Regions from separate parts of the Kutzneria sp. NPDC052558 genome, predicted to be linked through region 2. Evidence: riboswitches for the same ligand, from Rfam matches in the RefSeq annotation. Region 2 holds a riboswitch; each other region holds the start of a gene.
The links. Region 2 has a riboswitch for S-adenosylmethionine ahead of thrC (threonine synthase). Riboswitches for the same ligand answer to the same signal wherever they lie in the genome.
Positions count from the first base shown of each region.

Region 1: it holds a riboswitch for S-adenosylmethionine, as region 2 does, so the genes downstream of both, ACIG5F_RS30185 (aminotransferase class V-fold PLP-dependent enzyme) here and thrC (threonine synthase) in region 2, are expected to answer to the same signal.
Region 3: it holds a riboswitch for S-adenosylmethionine, as region 2 does, so the genes downstream of both, ACIG5F_RS34365 (methionine ABC transporter ATP-binding protein) here and thrC (threonine synthase) in region 2, are expected to answer to the same signal.

Region 1 covers NZ_JBIUAG010000019.1:68,063-71,964, reverse strand. The annotation lists gene ACIG5F_RS30195 (RluA family pseudouridine synthase) at 1-263, opposite strand, end outside; gene lspA (signal peptidase II) at 301-873, opposite strand; gene ACIG5F_RS30185 (aminotransferase class V-fold PLP-dependent enzyme) at 909-2,258, opposite strand; SAM riboswitch class IV at 2,295-2,409, opposite strand; gene ACIG5F_RS30180 (hypothetical protein) at 2,587-2,862, shown strand; gene ACIG5F_RS30175 (potassium/proton antiporter) at 3,056-3,902, opposite strand, start outside.
Region 2 covers NZ_JBIUAG010000002.1:86,592-90,493, forward strand. The annotation lists gene ACIG5F_RS03395 (hypothetical protein) at 1-713, opposite strand, end outside; gene holA (DNA polymerase III subunit delta) at 1,066-2,037, opposite strand; SAM riboswitch class I at 2,147-2,261, shown strand; gene thrC (threonine synthase) at 2,272-3,534, shown strand; gene ACIG5F_RS03410 (cache domain-containing protein) at 3,548-3,902, opposite strand, start outside.
Region 3 covers NZ_JBIUAG010000024.1:75,040-78,941, reverse strand. The annotation lists gene ACIG5F_RS34370 (methionine ABC transporter permease) at 11-697, opposite strand; gene ACIG5F_RS34365 (methionine ABC transporter ATP-binding protein) at 694-1,704, opposite strand; SAM riboswitch class I at 1,927-2,017, opposite strand; gene rsmA (16S rRNA (adenine(1518)-N(6)/adenine(1519)-N(6))-dimethyltransferase RsmA) at 2,423-3,274, opposite strand; gene ACIG5F_RS34355 (ubiquitin-like domain-containing protein) at 3,292-3,902, opposite strand, start outside.

The sequences.
Region 1 (3,902 bases), on a different contig from region 2:
TGCACGGCGACGCCGACGGGCTTGTCGACGACCACGACGTCGTCGTCCTCGTGCAGGATGACCAATCCTTCGACCGGCACGGCCTGCACGGTGACGGGCTGCGCGGGCGCGGGCAGCGTCACCTCCAGCCAGGCGCCGGCGATGAGCCGGTCGGACTTGCCGACGGCGCGGCCGTCGACGACGACGTCGCCGGAGTCGGCCAGCGTGGCGACGGTGGTGCGGGACAGCCCGAGCAGCTTGGACAGGCCGGCGTCCACACGCATGCCGTCGAGACCGTCGGGCACGGGCAGCTCGCGCAGGTCACTCACTGGTCTTGGCCTCCCGCGTCGAGCGACCGTCGTAGTCCCGGCCCAGGATCGCCATCAGCACGATCAGCGCGCCGCCCACGCAGATCGCCGAGTCGGCGAAGTTGAACACGGGGAAGTACTGGGCGTTCGGCCCGAACACGGAGATGAAGTCGACGACGTGCCCCTGGAGCGCGCCGGGGGCGCGGAAGATGCGGTCCAGCAGGTTGCCCAGCGCGCCGCCGAACACGAAGCCGAGCCCGACGGCCCAGCCCCGCGAGCGAAGCCGCGGCGCCACCCAGATGATCGCGGCCAGCACGCCGACGCAGATCACGCTGAACACCCAGGTCATGCCGGTGACGCCGAGCGAGAACGCGGCGTACGGGTTGCGGATGACGTCCAGGTAGACCAGGCCGCCGGCCAGCGACACCGGCGGCTTGCCCTCCAGGTTGGCCACGACCAGGGCCTTGGTGACGATGTCCAGCGCCAGCGCCACGACGGCGGCCGTCACCAGCAGGCCGATCCGGCGGGGCAGCAGCCGCTGCGCCGCGACCGGTTCGGTGTTGGGCTCGGTGCTCACGCCACCCATTGTCCCTCAGCCGCGGACCAGCTCAAATTCGCACCTCAGGCGGCGACGAACGGCGGCAGCGGGCGGTTGTCGTCGGCCGGCGCCCAGCGGCCGTCCTGCTGCACGTATGTCCACTTCGGCCCCTCGGTGACCAGCTTGCGCAGGGCGCCGACGAGGCGGTCCACGTGCTCGGTGGTGCTGCCGAGGCCGAGGCTGGCGCGCAGGGCGCGCTGCTCGGTGGCGTCGACGCGGCCCAGCAGGCGGCGGGTGGCCACGTGCGCGCAGAACGCGCCGTCACGCACGCCGATGCCGTACTCCGCGGAGAGCGCGGCGGCGATGAGGCCGGCCTCGTGGCCGTGGATGGTGAAGCTGACGACGCCGACCCGGTCCGAGCCGGGGAAGATGCTCAGCTCGTGCAGGCCGGGCACGGTGCGCAGGCCCTCGCGCAGGCGGGTCAGCAGCGCCTGCTCGTGCCCGACGATGCGGTCCCAGCCGTGACGGGTGATGGTGTCGCAGGCGGCGGCCAGCGCGTGCACGCCGACCACGTTGGGCGAGCCGGCCTCGTGCCGCTCCGGCACCGCGGACCACGACACGCCCAGGTGGTCGCCCCAGTCCACGACGTTCTTGGTGGCGCCACCGCCGACCAGGTACGGCTCGGCCGCCTCCAGCCAGTCGGCGCGGCCGATGAGCGCACCCGCGCCGTAGGGGGCGTAGAGCTTGTGGCCGGACAGCACCACGTAATCGACGTCCAGGGCCTTGATGTCCACGGGGCGGTGCGGCGCCAGCTGCGCGGCGTCGAGCACGATGCGCGCGCCGAAGCGGCGGGCCACGGCCGCGAGTTCGGCCACCGGCCACAGCTCACCGGTCACATTGGACGCACCGGTGACGACCACCAGCCGCGGGCCCTCCGGGCACAGCTTCAGCGCCGCCTCCAGCGCCGGCACGGCCGCGGCCGTCGACTCGGGCGTCTGCACGCGGCGCACGTTCGGGCCACGCCACGGCAGCAGCGCCGCGTGGTGCTCGGTGTCGAACAGCACCACGGAAGTGCGGCGCGGCAACGACTTCGCGAGAAGGTTGAGCGAGTCGGTGGTGTTGCGGGTGAACACGACCGTGTCCGAGGAGCGCGCGCCCACGAAGCGCCGCAACGTGTCCCGCGCCTGCTCATAGACCTTTGTGGACACCTGCGAGGCGAAACCCGCGCCACGGTGGACACTCGCGTACCAGGGCAGCAGCTCGTCGACCGCGTCGCGGACCTGTTCCAGACAGGGCGCGCTGGCCGCGTGGTCGAGGTTGGCGTACTGGATGCGCTCCCCGGTCACCAGCGGCACCGACAGGCGGGCGCCCACGACGGCGGGCACGGTGGGGATGTCGGTGGTGTTGCGGGCCGGCGGGATCGCGATGGTCACAGGGGTGCTCCTCGGGTCAGGGACCCGCCTGGAGTGGGTCCGCGCTTGCCCGGTCGCCGTGTGCGACGGGCCTGGTCCTCACCCGGGGCACCCCACCGCGGAGGAGGGTTGCCGGCCAGCTAGCCGGGGCTTGACGCTGGCACTCATGACCTAACGGGGACCACCGTAACCGACGGTGTGCGGCCGAGTCGAGGGTCCTTCCACATCGTGAGAGGGCTCACTAACGAGTGATTTCGTTCCCGGTGGGGTGACGGGCCGGTCTTTTCCCGGCCGCACCGGCGCAGACTCGGCCACGCACCAGGTGTGGCCGAACCGCTCGGAGGTAGTCATGTTCCGCGAGCTCGACGACGAGCTCAACCGGCATCTGGCGATGCTGGCCGATCTCGCCCGGGACCCGGACGACGGCCTGGTCAGCAGCGTCACCCGCCGGCAGCTCCCGCGCGTCGTCGACGCCGTGGCGACCCTGCTCAGCGAGCACTCCCCCGACCAGCACGGCCGCTGCGGCGCCTGCCGCCCCGACCACTGGTGGCAGCCCCGCCCGACCTTCCCGTGCCCGGCCTACCTGGCCGTGCACAGGGCGTTGTTCGCCGGCACCCTGAGCTGAGTCAGCCACACGGCGGCCGGTAGTCCACCCCCGGCTGCTCATGGCCCCGGTCCGCCTCGCTGAAGGCAGCGTCCGGGCCGGCGACAACCCGGTCGACGTCCAGGTCCACCGAGGGCGATGCTGAACACGGTGCCGCTCAAGGATTTTGTCGGCAGCGTGACCTCGTCGCCCCGGCTCCACCGGCCGTTCCACCTCAGTCGGTGCCGGACTCGCCCTTCCACTTGGCGAACCGGCCGGCGCGGTCCACCGCCCTGATTCTTCGCTCCGCGGCGTCGCGGGCGGTTTCGGTGGCCACCACCAGCAGCTGATCGTCCTCCTGAAGCCGGGTGGTGGAGGTGGGGGTGAAGCCGGCCTCGCCGCGCACGATGAGGCTGATCGAGGCCCCGGTCGGCAGCCGCAGCTCGGACAGGTAGACGCCGTGCAGCTTGGAGCCGGCCTGCACCTTCACCTGGAGCAGTTCGGCCCCGAGGGTGTCCAGCGGGGCCGAGTCGACCTCGATCTCCTGGGCGTCGGTGGACCCCTTGATCAGCCCCAGCCAGCGGCCGATCAGCGGCAGGGTCCCGCCCTGCACCAGGGTCAGCACGACCACGAGCACGAAGACCACGTCGACCAGGTGCTGCGCGCCGGGAACGCCGTTGGTCAGCGGGATCAGGGCCAGCACGATGGGCACGGCGCCGCGAAGCCCGGACCAGGACAGGAAGACCTGCTCCCGCCACTTGATCCTGAACGGGGTCATGGACAGCAGCACCGACAGCGGCCGGGCCAGCAGCAGCAGGACCGCCCCGGCGACCAGGGCCGGGATCAGGGCGCTGACCAGCCGGTGCGGCGAGGCGAACAGGCCGAGTAAGACGAAAAGGCCGATCTGGGCCAGCCAGCCAAGGCCCTCGGCGAACGAGAGCGTGTCGGACCGGTGCGGCAGCCGGGAATTGCCCAGCACCAGGCCGGTCACGTAGGTGGCCAGCAGGCCGGAGGCGTGCAGGATGTCGCCGGTCGCGTAGGCCAGCACGCACATCGCGACCGTGGCCACCGGGTACAGGCCG
Region 2 (3,902 bases):
TGGGCGTTGATGCCGTTGGCCGAGATGGAGACCGTGTCGTAGCCCTGCGACGCCAGCAGCTGCTGGGTCTGCAGGTAGCCCCGGTAGCTCGGGATCGACAGCGTGCCCGCCGGGCAGGGCCAGGTGAAGGGCTGGTTGTCGACGTTGGTCGGGTCGTAGCAGGTGCCGTGGCGGCCGTGCAGGAACAGCACCAGCGGGCGGTTGCCCGGGGCGTCGCGCGGCCCCACCACGACGGCCTTCATCTCGATCGGCTGCGCGTAACCCGGCAGCTTGACCGAGTCGAGCTCATATTCACCGGTCACGGTCTGGTACTGGCCCGGGGCTCCCGGATCCACCGCGCCCGCCGGCTGAAGCGGGGGCAGGGCGGACGGAGTCCGCTGGGGCCCGAAGGTCGTTTTCTCCGGGGCGTCCAGCCGCCGGCCGCCGGCCCGGACCTCGATCTTGCTGAGGTCGCCCAAGTTCGTGCCGGGAAAGGAGAAGGTGCGGCTGTCCGCGGAGGAGCGGGCCCGGCCGAGAAGCTGGCCGTCCGACCAGAACTCCACCGCCGCGTCGCCGGTCAGCGGCGTCGGCGAGGTCCAGGCCGGCTGGCCGTCCACCACCCGCCAGCCCGATCCGGACGCCGCCGTCGGCGTCGGCGCGGTCTGCGCGGACGCCGTCTGGGCGACGGCCACGAGCATGAACAACGCTGACAACAAAGGTAAGAGCTTGCGCATTCGACCTCGATCCACGGTCGCGGCCCCCCGCCCGGCACACTTCTCCCCCAGACGGACCACCGGGGCCTCGAGAGTTCACTGCGTACGATTACTGCGCGTGCATGTAGCTATCGGCTCACAAAGCCGCGAAATGCTATGAGAGTCCGTCACATACCCGCGACGGACTGCTCGAACGCCCCCTCATCACGGCACGAACCGCCCCCAAGAACCCAATTCCGGCCACTCCGTGCCGACAACCCGACCCTACGCCCGAGATCGCCCGTAACGGGCCGTGACGTGGCAGACTGCCCGATCGGGCAGCCATTCGCGGGATCGTTTATTGCCCCGTTGAGCCTAGCGGCGAATTCGGGATTCAGCCCATCTGATGGGCGGCGACCACCCTGAGCACGGCCCGTTCCAGCGCATAGTCCGCGTCGGCGGCGACACCCTTCACGTCGGCGTTGAGCGCCGCCACGACCTGCATCGCGTCGGCCAGCCCGGCCGGCGTCCAGCCACGGGCCTGGCCCTGCGCCCGCTTCACCTTCCACGGCGGCATGCCCAGGTCGCCGGCCATCCGGAACGGGTCGCCCCGGCCGGCCGAGGCCACCTTGGCCACCGTGCGCACGCCCTCGGCCAGCGCGTCGGCCACCAGCACGTGCGGCACGCCGAGCTGCATGGCCCAGCGCAGCGCCTCCATCGCGCCGGCCCGGTCCCCCACCACCGCCAGGTCGGCCACGGCGAAACCGGTCACCTCGGCCTTGCCCTGGTGGTAGCGGCGCACCGCCGCCTCGTCCACCCGGCCGTCGTTGTCGGAGACCAGCTGCGAGGCGGCCGAGGCCAGCTCCCGCAGGTCGGTGCCCACGGTCTCGACCAGCGCCGCCAGCCCGGCCGGATCGATCTTGCCGCCGGCCCGCCGCACCTCGTCGCGCACGAACGCGTCCCGGTCGGCCGGCTTGGTGATCTTGGCGCACTCCACCACCGTCGCGCCGGCCTTCTTCAGCGCGCCCGGCAGGTCCTTGGCCACCTTGGCCCGGCCGCCGCCGGTGTGCAGCACGATCAGCACGATGCCGTCGGCCGGCTCCTTGGCGTAGGACAGGACCGCCTCGGCGATCTCCTTGCCGACCTCCTGCGCGCCCTCCAGCACCACCACCCTGCCCTCCGCGAACAGCGAGGGGCTGAGCAGTTCGGCCAGCTCGGGCGGGGTGAGGTCAGTCACCCGGACCCGCGTCAGATCGGCCGACGCGTCGGCCTGGCGGGCCGTGGCCAGCGCGGTCCGCACGGCCCGCTCCACCAGCACTTCCTCATCGCCGAGCACGAGCAGCAGCGGATCGGGGGCGGCACTCACGGGGCCATCCTTCCACGTCCCCCTGACAGCCCATCGGCTCCCGCATGCTGGGCGGCCAACTGGCGTACGCAGGTTGCGGTGCCGTACCGTGCGAGTCACAACTGAACACCGCTCATCCAGAGGGGCAGAGGGAACGGCCCGTTGAAGCCCCGGCAACCGGCGACACACGTCTTCATGTGTCGATCACGGTGCCAATTCCGACCCACACGTGGGAAAGATGAGGAGACACCTCCCATGACCTCGACTGTCGACGCCCGCACCACCGCCGCGTTCAACCTCGGGCCCGCGCGCGCCCTGAGCTGCCGCGAGTGCGGACACCAGATCCCGCTGGCCGCGGAATTCGCCTGTAGCGAGTGTTTCGGCCCCCTTGAAGTCGCCTACGACTTCGGCCGCGTCACCCGCGAGAGCATCGAGGCCGGCCCCAAGTCGATCTGGCGCTACCGCGACCTGCTGCCGGTGCCGACCGACGTGCAGAGCTTCCCCAACACCGAGCCCGGCCTGACCCGCCTGGTCAAGGCCGACCGCCTCGGCGCCGCGCTCGGCGTGCGCAACCTGTGGGTGAAGGACGACACCGGCAACCCCACGCACTCGTTCAAGGACCGCGTCGTGGCCGTGGCCCTTGCCGCCGCCCGGCAACTCGGCTTCAAGGTGCTGGCCTGCCCCTCCACCGGCAACCTGGCCAACGCCGTGGCCGCCGCGGCCGCCCGCGCCGGCTGGGAGTCGGTCGTGCTGATCCCGTCCTCGCTGGAGCAGGCCAAGATCCTCACCACCGCCGTCTACGACGGGGCCCTGATCGCCGTCGACGGCAACTACGACGACGTGAACCGGCTGGCCACCCAGCTCGCCGCCGAGCACGAGGACTGGGCGTTCGTGAACGTCAACGTCCGCCCGTACTACGCCGAGGGCTCCAAGACCCTGGCCTACGAGGTCGCCGAGCAGCTCGGCTGGCGGCTGCCCGGCCAGATCGTGGTGCCGGTCGCCTCCGGCTCGCAGTTGACCAAGGTGGACAAGGGTTTCCGCGAGCTCGGCGAGCTCGGCCTTGTCGACGCCACCCCGTACCGGGTGTTCGGCGCCCAGGCCACCGGCTGCTCCCCGGTGTCCGCCGCCTACAAGGCCGGCACCGACGTCGTGTCGCCGGTCCGGCCCGACACCATCGCCCGGTCGCTGGCCATCGGCGCCCCCGCCGACGGTCCGTACGTGCTGGACACCGTGCGCCGCACCGGCGGCGCCGTCGAGGACGTCACCGACGAGGAGGTCGTCGAGGGCATCCGGCTGCTGGCCCGGACCGAGGGCATCTTCTGCGAGACCGCCGGCGGCGTGACCGTGGCGACCGCCAAGAAGCTCGTCGAGAGCGGCCGGCTCGACCCCGACGCCGACACCGTCCTGCTCATCACCGGCGACGGTCTCAAGACGCTCGACGCCGTCGCCGACCGCATCGGCCCCAAGGCCGTCGTGCCGCCGAACGCCGCCGCCGTGACCGAGGCCCTCGGCCTGTAAGAGGCTTCCCGTTCTAGGGTATTACCAGCACGATCGGGGCATCCCCACAGCGGCGAACGCCGGCGCGCGTCTGCGCGCCGGCGTTCCACCAGGCCGGCACGTCCGCCTCCCGCATCAGCGAGCCCGTCGGCAGCCGCGCGCTGTTGGAGACGATCACCCGGCCCTGCGCGTTCACGAGCGCCGCTCGCGATCCCAGGTGGCGCAGCTTCGGTTGCAGCACATGCTCGAACTCCCGGACGTACACGTCGGCGCCCACCACCCCCGCGAACGCCCCGTTCCGCCGCGCCGGGACCGTGAACGTCAGCGTGTACTCGTCCGTGCAGAGGTAGTCCACGTACGGTCCGTTCACGTGCCGGCGGCCCGTGTCC
Region 3 (3,902 bases), on a different contig from region 2:
CCTTCGGATTTCAGGCGGTGACGCGCCGGCGGCGGTCGATCAGCCGCGAGGACACGTCGAACAGCAGTTGGATGAGCATGGCCAGGGCGCCCAGCACGATGACCGTGGACCAGAGCACCCGGTCGTCGTAGCGCTGGTAGCCGTAGCGGATGGCGAGGTCGCCCAGGCCTTCCCCGCCGACCACCCCGGCCATGGCCGAGAAGCCGACGAGGGTGACGGCAGTGACGCCGACCGCGGACACCAGCGCCGGGGCGGATTCGCCCAGCAGCACCGATCGCACGATCCGGGTCCGGGTGGCGCCGGTGGTGATGGCCGCCTCGACGACGCTCGCGTCCACCTCACGCAGCGCGGACTGGACGAGCCGGCCGAGGAACGGCACCGCCCCGATGGCCAGCGGCACGATCGCCGCGGTCGGGCCGATCGAGGTGCCGATCAGCGGGCGGGTGACAACTTGTTGCAGCAGCACGATGAGCACGATGAACGGCAGCGATCTGCCGAAGTCCACCACGGTGCCCAGGACCCGGTGCAGCGCCGGAACGGGCCGCAGCCCGCCCGGCGCCGTCACGTGCAGCAGCACGCCCAGCGGGATCCCGAACACCGTGGCGAACAACGTCGCCACGCCGACCATGTAGAGCGTCTGGCCGAGCGCGGGGTGAAGCAGGTCGAACACATCGGACCACGGAGTGGTCGGTCTCACGCAGCGACTCCCTGCGGGCCCTTCTGGGCCCGTCGAACGAGGGCGCCGGCCTCGGAGATCCACTCCAGCGCGGAGTCGGCCCGCTCGCCGGTCAGACCCAGGCGGAACCGGGCCACCGGGGTCTCGCCAAGCCGGGTCAGTCCGCCGCCGAGCACGGCGAGGTCGACGCCGAACCGGTTGGACGCCTCCGGCAGCAGCGCGCCCACCGCGGCGAAGCCGACCAGCACCACGTCCGCGATCCGGTCGTGGTTGCCGGCGATGCCGTCGGTCTGGTCGAGCGCGGGCAGCAGCGCGTTGGCGGTGCGACTGTCCACATCGGACACCAGGTCGAGCAGCCTGCCGTTCTCCACGATCCGGCCGCCGTCCAGCAGCGCCACGTCGTCGCAGATCCGGCGGACCACCGCCATGTCATGTGTGACAACAACAACCGTGACTCCGAGCTCGGCTCGGGCCCGGTCGAGAACCGTGAGCACGGAACCGGTGGTCTCCGGGTCCAATGCCGAGGTGGGCTCATCAGCCAGCAGGACCGCCGGGTTCGCCGCCAGGGCGCGGGCCACCGCGATGCGCTGACGCTGGCCGCCGGAGAGCTGGTCCGGGTACGAGGCCGCCTTGTCGGTCAGGCCGACCAGGTCCAGCAGCTCGCCCACGCGGCGGCGCCGGGTCGGGCCGTCGACGCCCGCGGTTTCCAGCGGCAGCGCCACATTGCCAGCCGCCGTGCGCTGCCGGAGCAGCGAATCCCCTTGCGGGACAACACCTATCTGCCGGCGAGCCGCGCGCAGGCGGCTGCCGTCCAGCGTGACGAGGTCCGTTCCGTCGACCCTGATCGCCCCGCTGTCCGGGCGCTCCAGCAGGGCGATGCAGCGGGCCAGGGTCGACTTGCCGGAGCCGCTCGGGCCCACGACGCCGCAGACCGCGCCCGCCTGAACCTCGAGAGTGACGCCGTCCAGGGCGCGCACGGCGCCGCCACGGGCGGGGAAGGACTTGACCAGATTGTCGACAGTGATCACTGTTTGCTCCACGGCACGCGCGACCCCGCGCGCTGATGGCGCGCGAGAGCCGTCCTTTTTGGACCGTCCTATGCGGACGAGACGATGAGGGTGAACCGACAGCAGGCGGCGGTAGGTGTTACCGGCCGACCCGACAGCCCGTCGCGGTGCGGCGGCACTGATCGACAACTCGACGGCGGGTGAGCAGCAGAGCTGCGCACACTCGGGCGAGGTCCATGACGTCCTCCATCGGTCCTGGCGGTAGCACCTGCCCGGGGTCGGGTGGTTGCTGCGGCTTCGTCGATCCAGGTCTCTCGGCCGCTCGGGATGGATGCAAGTAGCAGTACACCTGACCGGTATGTGGAAAAGCAAGCCATCACTAGCAAGACCCAAGGATCGTTCGGTAAGTCACACCGATGCCCGATGATCCGTCGCTCCCAGACCTATCGCACAGTAGGTTCCTCGGCACACCCAGTTATCCACAGCCCCCTGAGTTGTCCACAGGCTGGACACTTTCCCGCTCTCCGACCCCTTGCCTCGATACGCTGGGCACGGGGCCGGCCCCCAGGGTTGGGCGGGGGTTTGGGGTAGGTGGGTCAACGTCGAGTGACGGCCTGAGCTGCGCAAACCTTGGAGTGGGGCTCGCCGAGCGAGGCGGCGGCGAGCCGGGGAAGCCAGAGGTCACGGGGCCGCGGGAAGAAGAGCGGCGGGGTGGGCGTTGGTCCAAGGCGTGGGGGAACTACGCCGCCGCGGCGGCTTCGGCGAGGCGGGTGAAGTCGGCAATGCCGAGCTGCTCGCCACGCAGGGTGGGATCGATGCCGGCGGAGAGCAGGAGCTCGCCGGCGCGGGCGGGCGAGCCGGCCCAGGTGGCCAGCGCGGCCCGAAGGGTCTTGCGGCGTTGCGCGAAGGCGGCGTCGACCAGGGCAAACAGGGCTTCGCGGGAGACGGTTGAGGACGGCGGCTCGCGGCGGGTGAAGGCGACGAGGGCGGAGTCGACGTTGGGCACGGGCCAGAACACGGAGCGGGGCACGGGGCCGGCGCGGCGGGCGTCGGCGTACCAGGCGAGCTTGACGCTGGGCACGCCGTAGACCCGGCTGCCGGGGCCGGCGGCCATGCGGTCGGCGACCTCGGACTGCACCATGACGAGCCCGGACCGAAGGGACGGCAGCTCGGCGAGCAGGTGCAGCACGATGGGCACCGACACGTTGTACGGCAGGTTGGCGACCAGGGCGGTCGGCGCGAGGCCGATCTCGGCGGCGGTGACCCGCATGGCGTCGGCGCCGACGACGGTGAGCCGGGAGGCGGCGTCACCGGCGAACTCGGCGGCGGTCAGCGGCAGCCGAGCGGCCAGCACGGGATCGATCTCGACGGCGACGACGGCCTTGCACGCCGGCAGCAGCGCCAGGGTCAGGGACCCGAGCCCGGGGCCGACCTCGAGGACCACGTCGTCCTGGGTGACCCCGGAGGCGGCGACGATGCGCCGCACGGTGTTGGTGTCGTGCACGAAGTTCTGGCCCAGCTTCTTGGTCGGACGGACGTCCAACTCTTTGGCCAGGGCGCGGACCTCGACGGGTCCCAGAAGATCGGGCACGAAGCGGGATTCTAGGCTCAGACGAGACCGAGCTTGTACGCGCACTCCCACGGGGTGAGGCCACGCGCGGCCCGCACCTTGTTGGCGATGGCGATCTGCTGCTCACGGGTGGCCAGGTCGGCGCGGGGGGCGTACACGCCGCCGCCGTTGGAGGTCCAGGTCGGGATGTCGAACTGGAGACCGCCGTAGTAGCCGTTGCCGGTGTTGATGTGCCAGTTGCCGCTGGACTCGCACTGGGCGATCTTGTCCCAGACGGCGTCGCCGGGCAGCGGCTTGGTGCCGTTCTTGACGACCTTGGGCTTCATCGGCGTCAGGATCTGCACGCCGATCTGCTGCTTGTCGGTCTGCTTGCCGTTGTGCATGGTGACCCGGTAGGTCACGGTCTGCTTGCCCACCACGCCCGGGTCCATGACCTGGGTGTCGCCCGAGTTCATGGTCGGGTCGTTGATGATCTGGGTGGTCGGCTGGATGTCCTGGTTCTCCTGGACCACCGTGACGCCGTTGCGGCTGACGGAGATCTGCGCGCCGCTGGACAGCTTGGTGTCGGCGGCCGGCGCGACGTTGTCGTCGGCGCCGAGGGAGATGTTCAGGGACTTGAGCAGCTCCTGGATGGTCACCGCGTAGGTGG